Thermococcus sibiricus MM 739: one gene and its partners. The protein of the gene in region 1 binds, or shares a complex with, the protein of each later gene. Links are inferred from orthologs where the notes say so. Each region holds a gene or a part of one and is shown on either strand. Other genes may lie near its edges.

Region 1 (4,763 bases):
AGCTCCTCAGCTGTAAAAGCAGCATGTACTGCTCCGGTTTTGTAATCTATTTTGCTTGCTATTGTTCCACCTGTTCCTATTATGGTCACATTTGGAAGCTCAGGCTTTTTAGGGAGAACCTCTTTGAATGAAATCTCTTCCTTCGGCTTGGCCCTTTCAAGAACTCTAATTTCTGCTATCTGATCGATAAGGACACCAATGTTATAACCGTTATCCAGTTTTATTGTGAGGGTTTCTCCTTTTGAAAGCTCATATGGTGGCATCAAAATTCCTCTGTGAGTAACTGCAACCCCATTCTCTTTTTCAATGACTTCAACATAATCTCCAATGTTTAATCCCTTTTCTTTCATAAAAACATCAATTTTCCTCATTATGAAACCTCCCATTTGATAATTGTTAGCCAAGGAGAGTTTGATATAGTAGATATAAATCTTCTCACTTAAGCCCAATCTTAAACCTTGGTTCTTCTATCCATTCCGACTTACATTTTGGGCATCTACCCGGAACCTTTATTTCTGGCTTAAATATAAAGCCACACTTTTTACACTGCGCTGGCTGGATTAAGAGGATTTTGCCTTCACGTTTTACAACGTTTGCGATTGCTTTTATGTCATCTAAAATAATTTTTTTGCTTCCCTTACCCCTAATCTCAAGCATGAGTGCCAGTTCACTCACACTATAATCCCGCTCTTCCAAAAGCTTTATTATCTTCTGTCTTCTGGTCATCATAGAGAGAAGTTTGAAAGAGCATTAAAAAGTTTAAGGGTGCGAAGGATGATAATAGAAAAAGCGAAACAACTCCTTGAAAATCATGAAATCTGTGATCACTGCCTGGGGAGAATGTTTGGACTTCTTGGAAAAAGTGAAAACTACATTAGGGGCAAATCCATAAGATTAATTTTAAACATGGAGAGGGAAATTAATGGGGAGAGCCCAATTCTTGAACCTCCAAAATGTGAACTTTGTGAAGGGGTTTTCAAAAAAGTCGATCATCTCGCGAGAATGTGCTATGAAAAGGCTTCAAAGATGGGATTGGAATTTGAGACATTTCTAGTAGGCTCACGATTTCCAAAAGGGATACTCGAAAAAGAACAAAAGATAATGAATGAATTTGATTTAAAATACGCTGAACCCATCAACAGAGAATTAAATCGAGAGATTGGAAAGATTCTAGAAATTATTCTACAAAAACAGGTGAACAAGGAAAATCCAGATGTGGTTTTTATAATTGAACCTTATACCGAGAGAATAGAGCTTCAAATAAAGCCGCTTCATGTATATGGCCGCTATAGAAAGCTTGTAAGGGGGATTCCTCAGACCCCATTAAAAGGGTTTAAAGAAAGCGTTGCATCAATAATATGCAGGCCTTTCTCAAAGGCCACAGGCGGAAAATGTGTTTTTCATGGCGCTGGGAGAGAAGACATCGATGTCAGGATGCTTGGAAATGGAAGACCCTTTGTCGTAGAAGTAAAAAGACCGATAAAAAGAAAAATCAACCTCAAAGAAATTGCTGAAGAGATTAACAGAAGTGGAAAGGTAGAGGTTTTAGATCTAGAATGTATAAGCGCGAAAAAAGCCGAAAAGGTTCTCACACCAAACCATAAGAAAGAATATGAAGCCTTAGTGTGTGTTGAGGAGGGTATTAGCAGAGAAGAAGTTGAGAACGTTGTTAAAGCGTTAAAAAGAGCTGAGATACATCAAATGACGCCAAGAAGAGTCCTGGGTAGAAGAGTCAATTTAGTGAGAATAAGAAGGATCCACGAGATTGAGGGAGAGCTGATAGACGAAAAACATTTTAAACTTCGTTTAATAACTGACGGTGGGCTTTATATTAAAGAGCTAATTTCTGGAGATGGAGGTAGGACAATTCCCTCAGTCAAAGAGGTATTAAGGAAAAATGCATGGTGTGAAAAGCTTGATGTTCTCAATATCCTAGATGGAGAGTGAAAACTTTATAAATGGTAGCACGCATGAGCTTATGATATTGGGAAAGACCCGTAGTTGAAAAAAGATCGTTCCTAAACGCGTGATTTATTAAAAGTTCCATATAAGCTTTGAGAGGTGATTGAGATGGTTCAAAAAGCCCATACTATTAGAAGAAAAACTAGAGGTAAACTCAGCAAGTCACCAAGAAGAAAAGGACTCCCTGCACTCACAAAGTTCCTTCAAGAGTTTGAAACTGGACAGAAGGTTCACATTGTTATTGAGCCAAGTTATCAGAAGGGGATGCCAGATCCTAGATTTCACGGGAAAACAGGGACAGTGATTGGCAAGAGAGGAGACGCTTATATAGTTCAGCTCGCAGATGGAGATAAAGTAAAAACATTCTTCATCCATCCCGTTCATTTAAGGCCACAGAAGTGAGGATTATGATAGGCCGTAAAAAGATAAAAGAAAAATACATTTCAATTCCAGAAGCGAAGGAGTTACTACTCAAAAGGAAAGAAGAAGGTGCCAAAGAAAACCCAGAGGAACCCATATTTTACGAAGCAAGGATTAGTCTAGAGCATGCTGAAAGATTTTCAAAACTTTCAGCAGATCAGGCAAAAGAACTAAGAGAAAAGCTTATTGGTTTATTTGAATGGTTAGATGAAAGAACCGCCACAAAAATCATTGATATAATGCCGAAAGATTATTTCGACATTAAAATAGTTTTTGCCAAAGAAGAACACATACCCACAAAAGAAGAGGCAGAAAAAATACTTGAGATTTTAGATAAATACCGAGAGTAAGCCTCTTCTATCTTTTTCTTCATTTTCTCAAAAAGTGTTAAAAACCCTTAGAGCGTATATTCTTGGGGGGAGAGACAATGGATTATTATCATAAAAGGCATTCCTATGCTTCAAGTGTAGATAAAAAGAGACATAACATTGAGTATGAGGAGTATGCATATGTATTAGATTATCTTCCCACAGGCTATCTGGACTTAGAACATCAGAATTTTAGGGAGAAACGACCTATAGCTCAGGTTGTGGGGGAAAAAGCCTTTACCCTTCTGGAAGTTATACCCAAAACGGATCTCATGCTCTACGAAAGGGTGTTCATTGGAAAGGGGGAGAGAGATAAGGTGCTCATGATATCCAAAAAACTTAACTACGATAATCTAACTCCAACTGCAAAGGCTGAACTTCCATATATCCTTGAGGAGATTGTAAAGAACAACGAGGAGCGTTTTGTGAAGTTTTTCAACCTTGCCCCACCAATTACTAACAGACTTCACAGCTTGGAACTGCTTCCGGGAATAGGAAAGAAGCATATGTGGGACATTTTAGAGGAGAGACAAAGAGAGCCGTTCAAAAGCTTTGATGATCTGAAACACAGAGTAAAGGGACTCGCAGACCCAGTGAAGATGATAGCGAAAAGAATATTGGACGAACTTGAAAACAAGGACCGCTACAGACTTTTTGTTGGTTCAAGAAGGATATTTAGGGAGTAGAGATGTACTCCAAGGTCTTTTCTTTAATTTCTAAATACAACCTAAAGCCGAACTCTGATCTCGGGCAAAATTTTCTGATAGTGGGAGATGTCATCAAAAGAGAGGTGGAAAGGGCAGAAATAAAAAATAGCGAAACTATTCTTGAAATAGGGCCCGGCTTAGGTGTACTTACCGACGAACTTGCCAAAAGGGCTGGAAAAGTTTACGCCATAGAGAAGGACTCGCGGATAATTGAAATCCTAAAGAAGGAGTACAACTGGAGTAATGTGGAGATCATGCAAGGAGATGCTCTAAAAATTAAATTCCCAGAGTTTAATAAGGTGGTCTCCAATCTACCATATCAGATTTCGTCTCCAATAACCTTTAAGCTTTTGAAGTATGATTTTGAGAGGGCTGTGCTCATTTATCAGCTCGAATTTGCCCAGAGAATGGTGGCAAAACCGGGAGATAAAAATTATTCCCGCCTTTCAGTTATGGTGCAGGCCAAAGTGAACGTTGATCTCGTCGAGAGGATTGGCAGGGGAGCATTCTATCCAAAGCCAAAAGTCGATTCTGCAGTAATAGTGATGGAGCCCAAACCCAAAGATGAACAGATCGAGCTAAATGAAAACCTCGTGAAAGCCCTCTTCCAGCACAGAAGAAAACTGGCAAGCAAAGCTTTGAAAGATTCCTATCACATGCTGGGGCTAACAAGGGAAGATTTCAAAAAATTCAAACCCATTATTGAGCGCGTCCCCCATAGCAACAAGAGAGTTTTCCAATTATCTATAGAAGATATAAAAGACATTGAAGAATTCCTCCGAAATGAGAGCCTTATTGATTAGAAACTTCCCTTTTAGCAGCGGATAATTTTTTAATTATTTTGAGTCTGTTGTAGCGCTCTTCTTCTCTCTTCGCTAACCATTGAGCAAGTTCCCTTACCTCTGGGTTTTCTGCTGTAGTGGAGACATATTCACAAATTTCTTTAGCCATTTTTTCATTTTTCATCAGAATTTCAATAAGATGTTCAAGCCTAGCCTTTTCAAGAAAATCTTTTAATGTTTCTTCAGTTAAAACAGGTTTTATGGACGGAAGATCGACTGGGACAGGTTCTTTTCCTGGAAAGATCTTTTTGTAAAATTCAAGAAGCTTCTCTGCGTGTTCAAGGTTCTCTTGATAGAGCTGGTAGAAAATTTTAGGGATCTCTTCATTCCAGATCATTTCTTTACTCAGCTCGTACAGCCGATAATATACCTCAGCTTCTTCAACTTCAGCTTTTATCTTGTATGAGAGCAATTCTCCAGGGGTCATTTGTGGGAGCTTTTCGAGACACTTTTGGAGAATACGA
Region 2 (2,960 bases), 190 kb from region 1 along the record:
TTAAAAAATGCCAAAGTGAGATTTCCATCCCATCCTGGATCAACCCAAGCAAAACTCCCTAAAAGGCCTTCTCTTGCAAATGTGCTCCTTAGCCTCATGTCGCCCATGACATCATCAGGGAGTTTCACCCTTTCTAGGGTTAGTATCAATGCATGGCCTTTGGGAGGGATAACCAATTTCCCTTCCTCCTCGACATTTATGAACTTCCCATTTACCATAGCTTCCTTTCCAACCCTTAGATCATAACCTGCTGGCTGAAGAGACTTTTCATTGAAAGGTTCAATAAGTATTTCCTTCCTAATTTTATGATCTGGTAGTATCATTTTATCACCGCAACTTTTATGTAGGCACCGTGTTATAACTTTTTTGAGGGCCCGTGGCCTAGGGGATTGGGCGTCGGCCTTCGGAGCCGAAGGTCCCGGGTTCGAATCCCGGCGGGCCCGCCATTTAGGTATACATAAGTAGAATAATCTCTTTAGGGCCCAGTGATGTACATAAAAGTCATCTTAATAGGATATTATTGACAATTCTTGGAAATTAAACTTACAAGCAATTACATGTTTTCAGGAGAATGTGATTATTGAGCATAACTAAAAAGAATGTATTTCTTTTTGAGTAAAGAAGTGGTGGGCCCGGGGGGCTTTGAACCCCCGACCACGCGGTTATGAGCCGCGCGCTCTGACCAGGCTGAGCTACGGGCCCACAAAGACTGGCGCCGCCGGCCCGACTTGAACGGGCGACCACCGGATTAACAGTCCGGCGCTCTACCAACTAAGCTACGGCGGCACGAACCCAATCATAGGGAGTATAAGCGGATTTATAAAGCTTACGGTATGTGTTTTAGCGAAAAGTTTATATACTAACTTAGGCCTTTCTTCATTCGGTGCCCCGGTAGCCTAGCCTGGTGGGGCGGCGGACTTGTAATCCGCAGGCCGCGGGTTCAAATCCCGCCCGGGGCTCCAGTGGTTGCAGTGGGGCCGTGGGGTAGCTTGGCCTATCCTGCGGGCTTTGGGAGCCCGTGACCCGAGTTCAAATCTCGGCGGCCCCACCATTCTCTCATAATGAGTAAGCTTGGGAACTCTACTCAGTAAATTTTATAACTTCGAAATTACAATGTTTCTGCGGAACATTGAGTATGAAGTTGAGTAGAGCCATGTCAATGTCGATATAAGTGCATCAATGAAATGTTAAGGCAGACGGAGGAGTTCTTAAACTTTACGCAAATAATATAAAGCCTCTCTCAGACTAAACTCTCGAAAAGCTTATATACTCTAATTAAAAGCTGGAGGTAGTGAGAGGGTGTACCTTCTAAAAATTTTAAAGGGGGCAATTCTCTGTGACGGCGAAAAAAAGCCTTACAATATTTGATCATGTGTTAGTTCCTGAGCATAGGGTACTTAGTAAAGAAGAGACGGAAGAATTACTGAAAAAATACAATATAAAGCCTTCCCAGTTGCCGCAGATCAAAACAAGTGATCCGGCAGTTCAAGCACTTGATGCTAAGCCTGGGGATATAATAGAAATAAAAAGAAAAAGCCCTACTGCGGGGGTTTATTACTATTATAGGATTGTTGTGGAAGATTGAAATTTTGAGGTGAGAATATGAGAGGTCCTACTATTGTTGAGGTTACTCCGGATGATCTTTGGCACATTATGAAGGCTTACTGGGATGAAAAAGGGCTTGTAAGACAGCACCTCGACTCCTACAATGCCTTTATTGAGCATGGAATGCAAGAAGTTATTAGCGAATTTGAAGGAGTAAAACCAGATATACCTGATTTTGAAGTCAAGTTTGGAAGAGTTAGACTTGGAGAACCAGAATTTCAAGAAGCTCATGGACAAAGAAAGCCTTTATATCCCATAGATGCTAGGATTAGGAATTTAACTTATTCTGCACCGGTCTTCTTGGGAATGATACCAGTAGTGAAGGGGATTGAACAAGAGCCAGTTGAGGTAAGAATTGGTGAATTGCCGGTAATGCTGAAATCCAAAATCTGTCGTCTTTACAACTTAAGTGATGAAGAACTTATAGCACATGGAGAGGATCCTAAAGATCCAGGAGGATATTTCATTATTAACGGTTCTGAAAGAGTTATTGTGTCTATTGAAGATTTAGCTCCAAACAGAACGCTTGTTGAGATCGACGAGAGACAAAATAGATACATAGCAAAATGTTTTTCATACAGACATGGTTATAGAGCTTTAATAACAGTGGAGAGGAGAAAAGACGGTTTACTTTATGTTTCAATTCCGAATGTACCAGGTGTTCTTAAATTTGTACACATTATGAGGGCTCTTGGTCTGGAGAGTGATAAGGAAATAGTTGATGCTGTGGGTAACAATCCTGAGGTTCAACAGGTTCTCTTTGACAATTTAGAGGATGCAAGTGATGTTCAAACTCAAGAGGAGGCTTTAGATTATATTGGAAAGAGAGCAATGCCTGGGCAGCCCAAAGAATATAGGCTTAGAAGGGCTCACTCAATAATTGATAACAATCTTCTCCCGCACATGGGGGTAAGTCCAGAGGACAGGATAAGGAAAGCATATTACCTTGGAATGATGGCACTTAAAGTAACTGAACTTTCTCTTGGACTGAGAGAGGAGGATGATAAAGATCATTATGCTAGTAAGAGGCTTAAACTTGCCGGAGATCTCTTGAAGGACCTTTTTAGAGTTGCATTCGGCCAGCTTGTAAAGGACATGCAATATCAACTAACTAAAACCTACCAAAGAAAGGGTGAGAAGTATACTTTCCAAGATATACAGAGGTTTGTGAGAAACTCTGTAAGGCCTGATGTACTAACTGAAAGAATCGAACATGCTCTCGCCACGGGGGCTTGGCCGGGAGGAAGAACTGGTGTTAGCCAGTTGCTTGATAGAACTAATTACATGTCTACGCTTTCCCACTTGAGAAGGGTCACTTCTCCACTAAGCAGAGAGCAACCTCATTTCGAGGCAAG
Region 3 (2,725 bases), 230 kb from region 1 along the record:
GAGAAGATGTTGTTATTATTAATGCAGAGAAGGCAATAATCACAGGAAATAGGGAGTTCATATTCGAGAAGTACAAGCAGAGGACAGAACTTAGGACAAGGACAAACCCAAGAAAGGGTCCATTTTACCCAAAGAGAAGCGATGAGATAGTTAGAAGGACTATTAGAGGAATGCTCCCTTGGAAGACAGACAGGGGAAGAAAAGCCTTCAAACGACTCAAAGTTTATGCTGGAGTTCCAAAAGAGTTTGAAGAGAAAGAGATTGAGACTATAATTGAGGCTCATATGTCAAGGGTTAAAACCCCCAAGTATGTAACGGTTGGAGAGGTTGCTAAATTCCTTGGTGGAAAGTTCTGAGGTGATGATAATGAGGATAATCCAAACCGCAGGAAAGAGGAAAAGTGCAGTTGCGAGAGCTACCATAAAAGAAGGAAATGGTAGAGTGAGGGTTAATTACAAGCCTGTTGAAATACTTGAGCCAGAAATAGCCAGATTTACAATAATGGAGCCATTAGTTATTGCTGGAGAGGAGATACTAGGTAAAGTAGATGTTGATGTTAAAGTTGAAGGCGGAGGATTTATGGGGCAGGCTGAAGCGGCTAGAATTGCAATAGCAAGGGCGTTGGTTGAATGGACAGGAGACATGAACCTTAAAGAAAAGTTTATGAAGTATGATAGAACTATGCTCGTGGGTGACTCAAGAAGAACAGAACCACACAAACCCAACCGCTCTACAAAGGGTCCAAGAGCAAAGAGACAGAAGAGTTACCGTTGATCTCCTTCAAACTTTCCTTAAAATTTAAAAACCAAAAAGGTGGTTCACTTGATAGTTCCTGTGAGATGTTTCACCTGTGGAAAGGTGATTGGAGATAAATATTACATATTCAAAGAACGTGTGGAAAAAGGGGAAGATCCTGAAAAAGTCTTGGATGACCTTGGACTTGAAAGATACTGCTGTAGAAGAATGTTCCTAAGTCATGTTGAGTTAATAGATGAGATAATGCACTACAGGGTGTACTAAACAACCACATTTCTTTGGAGGGGCCGTGGGGTAGCTTGGTCCATCCTCCTGGCTTGGGGTGCCAGAGACCCGGGTTCAAATCCCGGCGGCCCCACCAAAATTTGCATGGGTGATAAAAATGTTTAGATATACAAGATTTGAAAAGGCGAGAATTATAGGGGCGAGGGCTTTACAGATAGCTATGGGGGCACCAGTACTAATTAATGTTCCAGAAGGTGCTAGTCCATTAGATGCTGCAATAGTGGAATTTGAGAAGGGTATAATCCCAATAACCGTTATAAGACCCAGTTAGGTGATCCGATGACAGTAATTGAAAATGTGGTGGGTAGAATTTCAGTCCTCAAAGGTGGCAAATACTCCGTTGAAATTGACGTTATTACTACCTCTGGCTTTGGAAGATTTGCAGCGCCTATTGATGAAGACCCTTCCCTATATATTGTGGAAGCACACAGAGCTGTGAGTGAGGTTGATGAGATAATCGGGCCTGAACTAATAGGCTTTGACTCCCAAGAACAAGAGCTTATAGATTCCTATCTCTGGGAGATAGATGGTACCGAGGATCTAAGTCACATAGGTGCTAATACTGCATTGGCAGTTTCAGTAGCCGTTGCAAAGGCCGCTGCGAATGTGAAAAAAGTGCCTCTGTACAGTTACATTGGAGGGACTTTTACCACTGAGCTCCCAGTCCCAATGCTCAAATTTGCTGAAGATGATAATTTTGAGTATATTGTGCTTGTTAGGGATTTGATGGAAATCTCCGATGTAGTCGATGCAATGGTAAAAATCAAAGAAAACTCCAGGGAAGTAGCTCTAGAAGGACTATCAAAGGCTTCAGAACTGGCAGGTGATGAGTTGGGAGTGGAAGTTGCACTAGGACTAATACAAAAGAGAAAAATGAAGCTTGAAGAAGTACTCCGAACAGTTGAGGATTATAATATTGCCTATATTAAACCATTGGGCGAAGAAGAGTTATTTCTTGAGCTCATAGCTGGAACTCATGGGATATTTGTGGACGGTGAGTACCTCTTTAAAACAAGGAACATACTAGATAGGAGATATTACAATGCTCTATCAATCAAGCCAATTAATTTGGGCACACTTACAGATCTTTACAACTTGATTAATGACGTTAAATCTGAGAGAATAGCTCCAATATTAGCTGAAGCAAAATACGAATCTGCTGATGAAGCATTGCCTCATTTGGCAGTGGGATTTAAATGTCCCGCCATAATGTTTCACGAGGGATCCCTCGTTAAAATAAATGAGCTTATTAGGATAGCAGAAGATTTGGGTGAAAGAGGAAGAATAATAACATTTGAGGGGTGAAGAAAATGGAAGAATATTTGGTTCCACTCGATCAATACCTTGCTGCAGGTGTTCACATTGGAACGCAGCAGAAAACAAAGGATATGAAGCGCTTTATATATAGGGTTAGACAAGATGGTCTTTACGTTCTAGATGTTAGAAAAACCGATGAAAGACTAAGGGCTGCAGGAAAGTTCCTTGCAAAGTTTGATCCGGATAGAATATTGGCAGTGAGCGTTAGACTTTATGGTCAGAAGCCAGTCAAAAAATTTGGAGAAATTACAGGAGCAAGGTCGATACCTGGAAGATTTTTACCAGGTAGTATGACAAATCCATTGGTTAGGAATTTCTTTGAGCCTGATGTGCTAGTAGTAACAGACCCGAGGGCAGATCACCAAGC

Evidence for each region. Proteins that work in one complex are often made in the same cells at the same time.
Region 2: TSIB_RS02990 (region 1) and TSIB_RS01920 share a complex: the UniProt entries of both Methanocaldococcus jannaschii proteins name them as parts of the RNA polymerase complex. The link is inferred for Thermococcus sibiricus MM 739 from one-to-one orthologs.
Region 3: TSIB_RS02990 (region 1) and TSIB_RS01700 share a complex: the UniProt entries of both Methanocaldococcus jannaschii proteins name them as parts of the RNA polymerase complex. The link is inferred for Thermococcus sibiricus MM 739 from one-to-one orthologs.

Annotation. Positions count from the first base shown.
Region 1 is NC_012883.1:560,409-565,171, reverse strand. The notes cover bases 1,065-4,050. They hold TSIB_RS02990 (RNA polymerase Rpb4 family protein), read left to right. Parts: upstream 1,065-2,369; coding sequence 2,370-2,732; downstream 2,733-4,050. Other genes in these bases: rsmA (16S rRNA (adenine(1518)-N(6)/adenine(1519)-N(6))-dimethyltransferase RsmA), read left to right, coding at 3,439-4,050; TSIB_RS02985 (DUF655 domain-containing protein), read left to right, coding at 2,810-3,436; TSIB_RS02995 (50S ribosomal protein L21e), read left to right, coding at 2,071-2,364; TSIB_RS03000 (tRNA pseudouridine(54/55) synthase Pus10), read left to right, coding at 1,065-1,947. Also shown: Glu-tRNA(Gln) amidotransferase subunit GatD, read right to left, coding at 1-371; TSIB_RS03005 (transcriptional regulator), read right to left, coding at 436-729; more of TSIB_RS03000, read left to right, coding at 775-1,064; more of rsmA, read left to right, coding at 4,051-4,260; TSIB_RS02975 (ferritin-like domain-containing protein), read right to left, coding at 4,250-4,763. UniProt on the Methanocaldococcus jannaschii protein: DNA-dependent RNA polymerase (RNAP) catalyzes the transcription of DNA into RNA using the four ribonucleoside triphosphates as substrates. This subunit is less well bound than the others.
Region 2 is NC_012883.1:370,098-373,057, forward strand. It holds TSIB_RS01920 (DNA-directed RNA polymerase subunit H), read left to right. Parts: upstream 1-1,336; coding sequence 1,337-1,585; downstream 1,586-2,960. Other genes in the region: dcd (dCTP deaminase), read right to left, coding at 1-323; TSIB_RS01925 (DNA-directed RNA polymerase subunit B), read left to right, coding at 1,603-2,960. UniProt on the Methanocaldococcus jannaschii protein: DNA-dependent RNA polymerase (RNAP) catalyzes the transcription of DNA into RNA using the four ribonucleoside triphosphates as substrates.
Region 3 is NC_012883.1:333,711-336,435, forward strand. It holds TSIB_RS01700 (DNA-directed RNA polymerase subunit K), read left to right. Parts: upstream 1-1,138; coding sequence 1,139-1,312; downstream 1,313-2,725. Other genes in the region: rplM (50S ribosomal protein L13), read left to right, coding at 1-356; TSIB_RS01685 (30S ribosomal protein S9), read left to right, coding at 367-774; TSIB_RS01690 (DNA-directed RNA polymerase subunit N), read left to right, coding at 823-1,020; TSIB_RS01705 (hypothetical protein), read left to right, coding at 1,321-2,346; rpsB (30S ribosomal protein S2), read left to right, coding at 2,352-2,725. UniProt on the Methanocaldococcus jannaschii protein: DNA-dependent RNA polymerase (RNAP) catalyzes the transcription of DNA into RNA using the four ribonucleoside triphosphates as substrates.